2 regions of the Enterococcus sp. DIV1314a genome follow, and region 1 is predicted to be linked to the other one. Evidence: a T-box and tRNA genes for the amino acid it is inferred to sense, from the RefSeq annotation. Region 1 holds a T-box; the other holds one or more tRNA genes.
The links. A T-box is a leader RNA that pairs with one kind of tRNA and senses whether it is charged. The one in region 1 lies ahead of leuS (leucine--tRNA ligase), so its partner is inferred to be a tRNA-Leu.

Region 1 (6,730 bases):
CACTTCTCCTTGATGGACAATCACGGCCGTGCTGGTTAATAACCAAATCAATAAGGCAAAGATTAAAACAAAAATAACGATTCTAGCAACAAACATCTCATACACTCCTTTTATTTTCTAATTTCAATGTAGTCTTCACTTTCTTCAATTAAATAATCATTTACTCGCACAAAGGCCTTACCATTTTCGATGGCAAACACTTCTAACATACTATCGACATTAGGTTCACCTTCAATGACTACATATTCGATGTAACGCCCCAGCGCAAAAACGACGCCTCTAATTTGCGTGCCTTTACTGCGAAAGTACTTACCGAGTAATTTGTGATCCAAATAATCCAATTTCGTCAACTCCTTTACTTGTCACAGACTCTCTTTCATTTTACCACTTTCAGCTTCAGACACAATATGAAAACCGTTTCTACTATCAACCGCTTCGCTGAACGCTTTTGAATAGGCTGTTTTCATTTCACTTGTCATGAAAACAATTGAAGTCAGACATGTAACAAAAAAACTGACCTACTTACTCTTTGAAGTAAGGTCAGTTTCCATTCATTGATTAATTGGCTACAATATTAACCAATTTTTTCGGAACAACAATCACTTTACGAATTGTTTTTCCAGCTAACAGTTCTTTAATTTGAGATTCTTCTTTAGCTAATTGCTCCAGTTCCTCACGCGTTGCTTGCGTTGGCACGAATCGTTTTGCACGAACTTTGCCATTGATTTGAATGACAATTTCGACTTCATCTTCCACAAGCGCTGCTTCGTCATACGTCGGCCATGGTGCATACGTCAAGCTTTCTGTGTTTCCTAGAATCGACCACAATTCTTCCCCAATATGAGGCGCAATTGGTGCCAATAATTGGACGAATCCTTTGATATAGTCAATCGGTAACGCGTCGACTTTATATGCTTCATTGATAAATACCATGAGTTGCGAAATTGCGGTATTAAAACGTAGTTCTGCGAAGTCCTCGGATACTTTTTTGACCGTTTGGTGATAGACTTTCGTTAACGTACCATTGTTAATCGTCGTAATCCGGTCACGCATTTTCCCATTCTCGTCAACGATTAAACGCCAAACGCGATCGAGGAATTTGCGACTACCTTCAAGACCATTTTCATTCCAAGCGATAGCTGCGTCTAACGGTCCCATGAACATTTCATACAGTCTTAACGTATCCGCACCGTATTGTTTCACGACATCATCAGGATTCACTACGTTACCGCGTGATTTCGACATTTTTTCATTATTTTCGCCGAGAATCATTCCTTGGTTATACAATTTTTGGAATGGTTCAGAAGTTGGAACGACGCCAATATCGTACAAGAATTTATGCCAAAAACGAGCATATAATAAGTGTAAGACGGCGTGTTCCGCACCTCCGATATAAATATCTGTCGGTAACCAACGTTCTAATTTTTCATAATTCGCGAGTTCATTTTTATTATGAGGATCGATAAAACGAAGGAAATACCAAGAGCTTCCCGCCCATTGTGGCATGGTATTCGTTTCACGACGCCCTTTCATGCCTGTTTTTGGATCGACCACGTTCACCCATTCCGTGATATTAGCAAGAGGAGACTCACCAGTACCACTTGGATGAATATCGTTCGTGACTGGCAAACGTAACGGTAATTCTTCAACTGGTAGCGTGGTTGTTGTGCCATCTTCCCAGTGAATGACAGGAATTGGTTCCCCCCAATAACGTTGGCGTGAGAATAACCAATCTCTGAGACGGTAGCTAACTTCTTTTTTCCCAACTCCTTTTTCTTCTAACCACGTAATCATCGTTGCCATCGCGTCATCTTTTTCTAACCCATTTAAGAAATCAGAATTGATGTGTACACCATCGCCGACATAGGCTGCAACATCAATGTCGCCACCTTCAACAACTGGAACAATCGCGATTCCAAAGGTTTTCGCAAATTCATAGTCACGTTCATCGTGCGCTGGAACAGCCATAATAGCACCTGTTCCATAAGTTGCGAGGACATAATCGGCAATCCAAATCGGCACTTCTTGCCCATTGGCTGGGTTAATCGCATAAGCTCCCGTAAAGACGCCGGTTTTTTCTTTCACTAAATCGGTCCGCATTAAATCTGATTTTTTACTAGCCGCATCAATATAAGCATCGACAGCTTCTTTTTGTTCTGGTGTCGTAATCTGTTGAACAAGATCGAGTTCTGGTGCTAACACGCAGTACGTTGCACCAAATAATGTATCCGGACGTGTCGTAAAGACGGTAAATTCTTCGTCGCGATTCGCCACTTTAAACGTCACGTTCGCGCCGTAAGAACGACCAATCCAATTCCGTTGCATTTCTTTAATGCTTTCTGGCCAGTCCAACTCTTCTAAATCATCTAATAAGCGATCGGCATAAGCCGTAATTTTTAACATCCATTGACGCATCGGTTTGCGAACAACATCATAGCCACCACGTTCGCTCTTGCCATCGATGACTTCTTCATTGGCGATGACTGTTCCAAGTTCCGGTACCCAGTTAACGGCCACTTCTGCTTCATAAGCTAACCCTTTTTCATAAAGTTTGGTAAAAATCCATTGCGTCCATTTGTAGTACTCTGGATCGGTCGTATTGATTTCACGGTTCCAATCATAACTAAACCCTAGTGAATTAATTTGACGACGGAATGTCTCAATATTTTTCTTGGTAAACTCAGCGGGATCATTACCAGTATCTAACGCATATTGCTCTGCGGGTAAACCAAAAGCATCCCAGCCCATTGGATGTAAAACGTTATAGCCTTGGCTGCGTTTCATCCGAGACAAAATATCGGTTGCGGTATACCCTTCTGGATGCCCAACGTGTAATCCTTGTCCGGATGGGTAAGGAAACATATCTAAAGCATAAAATTTAGGTTTATTCGATTCTTCTTTCGTATTAAAGCAATGATTTTTTGCCCAATACTTTTGCCATTTCTTCTCAATTTCTCTGTGATTATAGTTCACGATAAACGCTCCTCTGCTCATTTTTAATCATAAAAAAAGCCCTATAAGAAACAAACTGTTCCTCATAGGACGTTAAAGACGTGGTACCACCTACATTTACTAGCTAAAAAAGCCTAGCCTCAACGTTTTAACGATCGTCACCGTATCTTCCTACTATTCTTCAAAAGATAACACTCAAAGGCGAGTTCAAAAGTTTCTCTGTACATTTCCACCAACCATGTACTCTCTACGAAAAGAACGACTCTCTACTATTCCTATTCAAACGTGTTTTATTCAACTTAGATGTATCTTAGCAAACTTTCAAATGTCTTTCAAGTTTTTTAACGAACTTTCAATGTTTGACCGACGTAAATCGTATCAGACGTTAACGAATTTAACGTTTTTAATTGCGCAATTGAGAGATTGTATTTTTGAGACAGCATCCAAAGACTATCGCCACTGACTACTTTATGGCTCTTTTCATTACTTGTATTAGTCGTAGTCTGAGCAGTCGTTTGATTGACGACTGGTTTCGTCGTCACCGTGTTTGATGACGTGCTTGCGTTGCTGACCTTTAGGGTTTGATTTGGATGAATCAAATCACTCTTTAAATTATTCCAATTCCGTAATTGATCCATCGTGATACCATGTTTATTGGCAATTAACCACACCGAATCCCCTGCTTTGACGGTATAGGTCTTTGCCGTTGTTGTCGTCGCATTAGAAGAATTACTACTGTTATTTGTATTCGTTGGCGTTGTCGGTTTCGTGGTTGTTCCGACATTTGTATTCGTTGATGTCACTGGTTTTGTGGTTGTTCCAGTACTCGTCCCACTTGCTTGGCTGACAATCAACTTTTGATTCGGATGAATTAAATCACTCTTTAAATTATTCCAACTCCGTAATTGCGCCATCGTAATACCATGATTATTGGCAATCAGCCAGACTGAATCGCCAAATTTCACCGTATACGTTTTCGCTGTGCTGGTCGTTGGTTTAGAAGTGGCATTATTCGTCGCATTATTTGACGTATTCGTATTCGTCGGTGCTGTCGGTTTCGCTGTCGTCCCCGTATTCGTTGTCCCTGTTTGACTGACGACTAATTTTTGACCTGGATGAATCAAATCATTTTTTAAATTATTCCAACTCCGTAATTGTGCCATCGTAATGCCATGGTTATTGGCAATCAACCACACCGAATCACCGGATTTTACCGTATACGTTTTTGCTGTACTTGGCGTCACCGACGTCTCTGGTTTTGACGTTTCGGGCGTTGGTGTTGGTGTTGGCGTTGGTGTCGGCTTCGGCGCTTCTGGTGTGACCGGCGCTTGGCTCGATTGACCTACGATTAGTTTTTGACCAGCATGAATGAGGTCACTCTTTAAATTATTCCAACTACGCAATTGATCCATCGAAATCCCGTGATTATTGGCAATCAACCAAATCGAATCGCCTGATTTCACCGTATAGGTTTTCGCGGTGTCCGTGCTACTGCCGGTATTACTACCTGAGCCTGTCCCAGTATTGATCACCGGATTTCCATTGCCTGTATTCGTTTGATTTTGATTGTTTCCAGTGGCTGGAGAATCAAAACGCGTCAATTGATACATTTCAATTGTGGAATTGAGCTTGCTGGCATAGTTTGGATCTGTTGCGTAACGACCCGTTAACCAAGCTGTTGCATCACGGTAGCTCTTCGTATTGCTCTTCCAAGCGCCTGAATAATAATAGACGCCTGATTGGAAGCTAACATTTCTTAACGTGGCAGCATTATCTGCAAATGATTCTGCAAAAGAAGGATACTTTTTAAACGGCTCATTTTTCGTCACCCATTGACCATTTAAATATTCCAGTGTACTCATATACACGGTCTGACCATTGTAACTTCCTTTAATCCCGAACAAATTATAATTTGGCGCTTTAGATAACGTACTACTACCCCAACCACTTTCAATAATGGCCTGCGCAATCATGACTGACACATATAAATCATTGGCATCTGCCACGGCTTTTGCTTGTTGTGCGATAGTATTAATGAAGGTCTGAGGGTCAACAAAGGCTGACGCCCGTGCCAAGCCAGCAGAAAATGGCAAGATTGTCGGCGCTTGAACAGCCGATTGTGCTTCTTCAACGAGAGCGGGTTCTTCGATCACAAGAGGTTCTTCGTTTACTTCGACCTCTTCCATCGACGGATCTTCCATTGATGTTTCCGGAACAACAGGTGTTTCGGCTACATTATTTTCTTCCACCACTTCCGAAGCGGCTGGCAATTCAGGTGTTTCCGTTACGACTGGTGTTTCGGTTGCTTCTGAGGATGCTTGCATTTCTTCCTCTGCATTGACGGATTGAACGGCTGAATTCGTTGTTTGGACAGCTTCAGACGGGGTTGTTTGTTCTATATACGTATCAGATTCATCTGCTAAAACAGTGATGACGGGCGAGAGTGGCGCAACTGCTGAAACAGCTGTGACTGTTGTTCCTAAGACAGCCGCTCTTTTCTTCATATTACGATAAAAAGTCCGTTGCTCTTCCATTTGACGTCGTTCTTTTCGTGTCAAAGACTTTTCCATTTTCTAACCTCCGATATACTATTGGATAAACTTATCACTAGTATACCTGTTCCTTTTTGTTAAGAAAAGTTTAATCTGCACTTTTAGTGAACTGTAATATAGGTGTAATACTTTAAGGTGTGAAAAATCCCTTGATTGCTCGTGGAATGCTTGCGAAATTTGTCAGCTATTGTATACTAAAAAAGATTATCTATTCTAACTTCTAATTATTAAAGGAGCGTACCATGAAAAATAAACTATATTATCAATTTGCAGGTAGCTGTAGCCTCTTGCTTTTCGCTTTTTTAAGCTATGTGATGAAATTCTATCCGAGCTGGATCCAACCGTTTGATACTTTTTTAGCCGAACCACTTTATCAACTACGTCCAACCTTAAGTGGCTTCTTTTTGTGGATCACCCAATTTGCCAATCCGATTCCACTCGTGATTCTTTTTCTAGCCGTTTTAGTGATCTTACTGTACGGCAAACAGTACACTGAAGCCATTTGGTTAAGCGGTGGCGTTATTTTAGTGGCCGGCATCTTAAATCCCGTATTGAAACTGTTCTTTTTACGTGAACGTCCGACTTTAGAACACCTTGTGACGGAGCATAGTTTCAGCTTTCCAAGTGGACATGCCGTAGCAAGTATGGTGTTTTATGGTAGTTTAATCTTGCTGTTACCCATTTTTGTCGAAAACAAACAGCTTCGTTGGTTCTTACAAGGATTACTGGGTTTGATTATTCTTTCGATTGGGATGAGCCGGATTTATTTAGGTGTTCATTATCCATCCGATATTCTTGGAGGCTATGCTTTAAGCTTAAGTTGGCTCCTCCTAACATTCCCTCTTTATCAAGAACAACGCTTTATCTGGCGTTTTAAAAATAAACAATATTAAGAAAGAAGCAGACCGATGAATCCTTTTCCTTTTACCGAAGATCCAAACAAACGTTATCATTCATGGAATTACGCTTTACGCCAAGCTTTTGGAGCAAAAATATTTAAAGTTCCCATCGATGGTGGTTTTGATTGCCCGAATCGCGATGGGACGGTGGCACACGGCGGCTGTACTTTTTGTAGTGTATCCGGTTCTGGTGATATGATTGTCGCGCCAGAAGATCCGATTCCTGTTCAGTTTACGAAAGAAATTGACATGATGCATAAAAAATGGCCGGATGTTGATCGCTACATCGTTTATTTTCAAAATTTTACGAATACCCATGCACCGATT
Region 2 (6,730 bases), 1.2 Mb from region 1:
TGAACGCGAAGGACAAGAAATAGTCGATTCTTTACTACTGTATAATGATGAATATTTCTTGTTAAGAGATTTCGATGCTTATTGTGAAGCGCAGGCAAGATTGAATCAGGCTTATCAAGATGCAACACACTGGCAAAAATGTAGTTTGATTAATATTGCGAATGCAGGGACGTTTTCAGCAGATAAGACGGTGAAACAATATGCAGAAGATATTTGGCAGATTGAACCCCTATTTGCTCATACTCATCAAGGAAGATAGAAGGTGGAGAGACTGGTATTCATTCGTTTTAATCCATGGAAAAAGAGCTATAAACAACCGTTTGGGGCGGCCAGAGTCAACAGTCTCGTCCGTCTATCAATTGAAGTGATCGCGCAAGAAATTGCAGCGGTCACTTTAGTGATACATAAAGACTTTGAAGAAACAACTTTTATCCCAATGGAAAAACACGAAGGCGATTTTTACTCGTATGAGTATTTTTTAAATCAAGGTCCTGGGCTTTATTATTATCATTTTGAAGTGGAACTTCATATCGATGGACAGCGACAAAAGGTATTATTTGGTGCCAATCAAGAAGGTGGAGAAGGTCAAATTCAGCAGCTCCAAAGTGACGTCTGGGATTTTCAATTGACGTGTTATGCGCAAGATGATGCTGCGCCACAGTGGTATCAAGAAGGAATTTTTTATCAAATTTTCCCAGATCGCTTTTACAACGCCAATCCATCAGGGGTACTGAATCAACGTAAGAAAAACTCTTTTGTGTATGGCACCTTAGAAGATGAGCCACTGTACATTAAAAACGAGAAAGGTGAAATTTTGCGATGGGACTTCTTTGGTGGGAATTTAAAAGGAATTCAAGCGAAAATCCCTTATCTAAAAGAGCTCGGAGTAACGGGACTTTATCTAAATCCAATTTTTGAAGCAGCCAGCAATCATCGATATGATACTGCTGATTTTCTAGCAATTGACCCAATGTTAGGTACGGAAGCGGACTTTATAGCATTAGTCGAGTCGCTACATCGCAACGATATGCGAATCATTTTGGATGGTGTATTTAGTCATGTGGGTCAAAATAGCCGGTATTTTAATGTCGATGGGCGTTATGGCGACGATCAAGGAGCCTATCGGAATATTCGCAGTCCATATTATTCTTGGTTTCAATTTATTAACTATCCTGAGACATATCGCTCATGGTGGGGCATTGCAGATTTACCAACGATTGATAAAACGAATCGTTCTTTTCAAACGTTCATTTATGGAGGAGAAGATAGTGTCATTTCAAAATGGACACGACTTGGGGTCGATGGGTGGCGTTTGGATGTGGCAGATGAATTACCCGAGGAATTCATCAGAGGAATTCGCGAAAACTTAAATCAATTTTCAGATAAAGTATTAATCGGTGAAGTCTGGGAAGATGCTTCGAATAAAATTTCTTATAAAGAGCGACGCAACTATATTTTAGGGAATCAGCTGCACGGTGTCATGAATTATCCACTAAGAGAAGGCGTCATTGCCTTACTGACCAGTCAAGCCTCACCCGAAAAAATAGCGCGTTCCTTTACGCGATTGTATGAAAATTATCCCAAAGACATTTTTTTTAATAATTTTAATAATATTGGAACGCATGATACGGAACGTATTTTTTCGGTGTTAGGTGAACAAATAAAAAAAATGGATTTGGCAATTGGGTTGTTATTCTTATTTCCTGGAGTTCCTTGTATTTATTACGGAGATGAAGTGGGCTTAACAGGTGGGAAAGATCCTGAAAATCGTAAATTTTATCCGTGGAATCGAGAAGATAGGACCATCTATGATCTTTATAAAAAATGGATTACGATTCGTCAAACGACCCCCACGGTGATTGATGGCGAGCTCGCTTTCTTTTATACGGATCAATTATTTGGACTCTTACGATACCAGCAAGATCAATATGTGGCACTTGTTCTCAATCCGACAAGTATTCCGTGTCTTGTCTCTGAAACGCTCACTTTTTTAACGGAAGAAAATAAGGTCACAAACGAGATTGGTCAACGGTTGGCTAATCAGACGATCGCTGAAAATAGTTATTTCTTGCTTTCTTCGCAGTCATAAGAAAGCTACTAAAACTTTCTTTTTATTGGAGAGATAGTGTCAATCCTGTTTGAAAATATGGTACTATGAAGGAAATCTTGATTTAAAGGATGAGATATATGGGAAGTAACAATGAAATCAAGCGAAAACATTTTCGTTTTCCTGCTTATTCAGATGAAACAGGTGTCAAAATTAATCGGGAAGGTGATTACACGCCTTTTTCCGCGCAAGAGTCGTGGATTTTGACAGAGGATTCAACGGATACGCCTTTTTATACGCAAAAGCAACCTGTGGATGAGCCGAAAGAATTACGACGATCGCTACGTCAAACGCACTCGAAAGCAGGACATAGTCTCGCGCAAAAGGAAGAATTGAAACGCCACCGCACGAACTTACCCGATTATACGAAGCGGACGACCGTTGAAGTAACCAAAACCGGGAAGAAACAGCTCTTTGGTGACATGACGAGCAAGCCTTTATTTCGTGTAAAAGAGAAAAAATCAGAAGTTGTTCCCTCTGTTAAACGAGAGTATTCAGGACGCTCGTATTTTGTTCCCAAGTACATACCTGCGTCAATTATTCCTGAAGAAGAATCAACATCATTCTCTGAAGCAGATTTGATGCAATCGATGCGTAAGACTAAAGAGAGTTATTTATTATTTGATAATGAACAGACTCCTTATCAAGAGCGCAAAGATCATGAACCGAGTGTCAAAAAATTTCCTTCTACCGAGGGATTGCTGACAGATGAAGTTCCTCGGAAAGAAAAAAAACGTATGGCATTAAATCGTTCACTAGATGGATTAATTGCGAAAGAAACGAATGATTTAAACGAAAATAATTATTTTAAATAAGTCTTATTGACACGCTCACAATCGTTTGTAAACGAAAGAGAGCGTGTCTTTCAATCCTTAAATGCTGAAATAAAAAGTTGTCGATAACACGATCGATTCATTTTCTTAAGAGGAATGAGTCAGGCCGGTTCATCAGGGAATCCTAAAGTCTTTATTTTTTTGCAATTTTTTGTTGACAAGAACGTTATTTATCGTTAATATCTTATTATTGTCATTGCTTCACTTTTGCTATTTATCTTCATCACTGGATAGGCATCTAAAAGAGAATCAACGAATCATTTTCGTGGCCATGGCGGAATTGGCAGACGCGTACGCTTGAGGGGCGTATAAGGAAACTTGTGTGGGTTCGAGTCCCATTGGCCGCATTATGCATTAAATTAAAGAGGCGACGTTCTTCATAAGGAAGAGCGTTTTTTGTTTTTTTCGGATGAGGAATACAATCTGTTTTGAATCATCATTTTTTTTAGTAGTTTTATCCGATTCACAAAAAAGTTTGGTATAATAAGGCACGTTAAAAGATTCATAAAAGAAGCAGCGATGATATTTTTCGAAAAGAGGAATTTGGATGAAGAAATTTGAGAAATCAACGAAACTTGACGGTGTGAGCTATGATGTACGAGGACCTGTTTTAGAAGAAGCGGAACGGATGCAAGAAGAAGGCATTAGTATTTTAAAATTAAATACAGGCAATCCGGCAACGTTTGGTTTTGAAGCACCGAATGAAATTATTCGCGATTTAATTTTAAATGTTCGTGAGTCAGAAGGTTACTCTGATTCAAAAGGGATCTTTTCTGCGCGCAAAGCCGTAGAACAATATTATCAAGTCAAAGATTTTCCGAATTTATCGATTAATGATATCTATACCGGCAATGGGGTAAGTGAACTGATCACGATGTCAATGCAAGGGCTATGCAACAATGGCGATGAAATTCTAGTACCGATGCCAGATTATCCTCTATGGACAGCTTCAATCTCACTTGCAGGAGGCAAAGCCGTTCATTACATTTGCGACGAAGAAAGTGAGTGGAACCCTGACCTTGGCGATATCCGGTCAAAGATTACATCGAAAACCAAAGCCATCGTTTTGATTAATCCGAATAATCCAACGGGAGCTGTTTATCCGAAAGAAATTTTAGAGGGGATTGTCACTATTGCACGAGAATTTGATTTGATTATTTTCTCAGATGAGATTTATGACCGTTTATTAATGGATGGCCATAAACACATTCATATTGCGGCTTTAGCTCCTGATCGTCCAGTGGTTACGTTCAGTGGATTGTCAAAATCACATCGGGTTGCTGGCTTTCGTGTCGGATGGATGGCGATCAGTGGTGATAAGTCCAATATTAAAGGTTATATTGAAGGCTTAAATATGTTATCTTCTATGCGCTTATGTTCAAACGTTTTATCACAACAAATCGTTCAAACCGCTCTTGGTGGTTATCAAAGTGTCGATAAACTATTATTACCTGGGGGTCGCATTTATGAACAAAGAGAATTTATCTATAATGCCATCAATGATATTCCAGGACTTTCTGCAGTCAAACCAAAAGCTGCCTTTTATCTGTTTCCAAAAATTGATACAAAGAAATTTAATATTTTAGATGATGAAAAATTCGTTTTAGATTTCCTTCATCAACATCATGTCCTATTGGTGCATGGTGGCGGCTTTAATTGGCAAGCGCCAGATCATTTCCGCATTGTCTACTTACCGAATATGGATCAGTTAAAAATGACGGCGGATCGGATGCGGACGTTTTTAGCTACTTATCAACAAAAGTAATACTCATCATACAAAGAGAGATTCAGAAAAAAACGCAATAATTCGCTCCCTGTTTAGGGGAATGAACTTTTGCGTTTTTTTGTATCGCACGTTTTGTTAATGGTAGTCAAACGAATTCATTGACTAACGATTGTTTAATTCAATATTTTCTCACAGATTTTTTTACTAATTACCATTCTTCCATTATATTTTTCCATGATCTCTTTCGAAGGATTTTCGACTTGGACTAAAAAAGAATTTTCGTATTCTTTTTCAATGGCCCCCATAAGTCTTAAATTATCCCATTTAAAAGTGACGTCTGTTTGTAGTTCGATTGCTTGCGTTTCCATAAAAAACCACTCCTAATCTGTTAACAACATATAACAAGTATTTTAATAAATAGTATCATTTTATGTATTATGTGCTAAAATAGAACAAATGAAAAATGCATATCCGCATTTATGGAGGGCTTATGGAAAAAGAAAGACAATCAATTGGTGAAACCTTAAAACAATTGCGACAAGCACGACGATTAACCCAAAAGATGTTGGCTGCGGACATTTGTGCCCAAAGTGTGATTAGTCGGGCTGAAAATAATGAAGAACTGCCAAATGTGATGGTATTGCATCAAATCTGTGAACGACTAAATATCACGATTGATCAATTAATGCTTTCTCAACCAAAGAATGAGAGTCAAATGGGACTTCGTTTTCAGGGGATTTACCGCTATTTTGTGCAGCGTGATTATGAAAGGGTTTCCTTACTACTTGAAGAACCAGAGCTATTAGAGACCTTATATTTAGAGACAGATTTACAACTGTATTATTACTATTTAGGAAGTTGTGAATTTTTTGTCGAAAAAAATCATGTCACAGCACTTCAATCTCTACGAAAAGGATTATCCTATACCTATAATCAAGATAAACAGTTTGTCTCGACCATTGAAGTTCAAATGTTAAGTTGTATTGGGTACGTCTTAAAAGAAAGTGGTCAACGAGAGAAGGCGCTCGTAGAATTAAAAAAAAGTTATGATTTTGCTGAGAAACTACCTTATGAAAGAAAAATTTTTGAGTTAGCAAAAGTGTATTACCATTATGGTGAATTTTTATTTGAGGAAAAAGACTATAAAGAAGCCTCCATTGTGGTGGCTAGAGGCTTATCTTTCGTTCAGCAATTTTGTAGCTATTATTATTTGGCAGAATTAACTGACTTAAAGGGGAAAATTTTACAACGATTAGGAAAGAAAGAGATGGCACTACCGTTTTTTTCGCTAGCAAAAAATATGGAAACCCTAGATCTTGTCAAATCTCTCGATAGCCTTGACTTTGAAAACGAATAAGAGTACTTTATTTATAGAAAAGACGAAGAAGGGACGGGGAAAAAACGTGAGAACATTCGTATTAGCAGATAAATTTTTTTTTCATTCAGCAACTAAAGGAAAAGGGTACTTAGAAATCACAGATGGCATTATTGGAGAATATCTGACAGAAGTACCACAAGAAAGCCAAGTCATTGATTATAGTGGGAAATGGATCGGTCCTGGTTTAGTCGACACGCATATTCATGGGTATCTAAATCATGATGTGATGGATAACGACGCTCAAGGGCTACATGTCATGTCAGAATCCTTGTTGTCGTGTGGTGTGACTTCATTTTTACCAACGACGTTAACTTCAAGCCGGGAGTTACTCACTGCTGTAGCGAAGACAATTGGTGAAGTACAAAAAGAGGTTACTGGAGCAAAAATAGAAGGAATTTACTTTGAAGGTCCATTTTTTACAGAAGAATATAAAGGCGCTCAAAACCCTTCGTATTTTGGTGATCCGAGCCTTGAAATTTTTAACGAGTGGCAAGAGGCTTCAGGTGGGATTATCAAAAAAATTGCCTTAGCTCCAGAACGAGAAGGCGTGGAAGCGTTTGTTGAAGCAGTGACACAGACTGGTGTGGTTGTCGCATTAGGTCACAGTAATGCGACGTTAGAAGAAGCAACGAAGGCGGTAGAAGCAGGTGCCAGCGTCTTTGTCCATGCTTTTAACGGAATGCGCG

Region 2: it has a tRNA-Leu gene. The T-box ahead of leuS (leucine--tRNA ligase) is inferred to sense a tRNA for this amino acid. The anticodon was not compared.

The regions. Positions count from the first base shown of each region.
Region 1 covers NZ_JBIOQP010000001.1:1,223,008-1,229,737, reverse strand. The annotation lists gene IGI68_RS05875 (SPFH domain-containing protein) at 1-96, opposite strand, end outside; gene IGI68_RS05870 (hypothetical protein) at 111-341, opposite strand; gene leuS (leucine--tRNA ligase) at 559-2,973, opposite strand; T-box leader at 3,036-3,245, opposite strand; gene IGI68_RS05860 (LysM peptidoglycan-binding domain-containing protein) at 3,294-5,522, opposite strand; gene IGI68_RS05855 (phosphatase PAP2 family protein) at 5,747-6,397, shown strand; gene IGI68_RS05850 (TIGR01212 family radical SAM protein) at 6,413-6,730, shown strand, end outside.
Region 2 covers NZ_JBIOQP010000001.1:2,430,789-2,437,518, reverse strand. The annotation lists gene IGI68_RS11660 (glycogen/starch/alpha-glucan phosphorylase) at 1-259, shown strand, start outside; gene IGI68_RS11655 (glycoside hydrolase family 13 protein) at 263-2,089, shown strand; gene IGI68_RS11650 (hypothetical protein) at 2,188-2,922, shown strand; tRNA gene IGI68_RS11645 (tRNA-Leu) at 3,206-3,287, shown strand; gene IGI68_RS11640 (pyridoxal phosphate-dependent aminotransferase) at 3,488-4,705, shown strand; gene IGI68_RS11635 (DUF2187 domain-containing protein) at 4,840-5,019, opposite strand; gene IGI68_RS11630 (helix-turn-helix domain-containing protein) at 5,157-6,023, shown strand; gene nagA (N-acetylglucosamine-6-phosphate deacetylase) at 6,070-6,730, shown strand, end outside.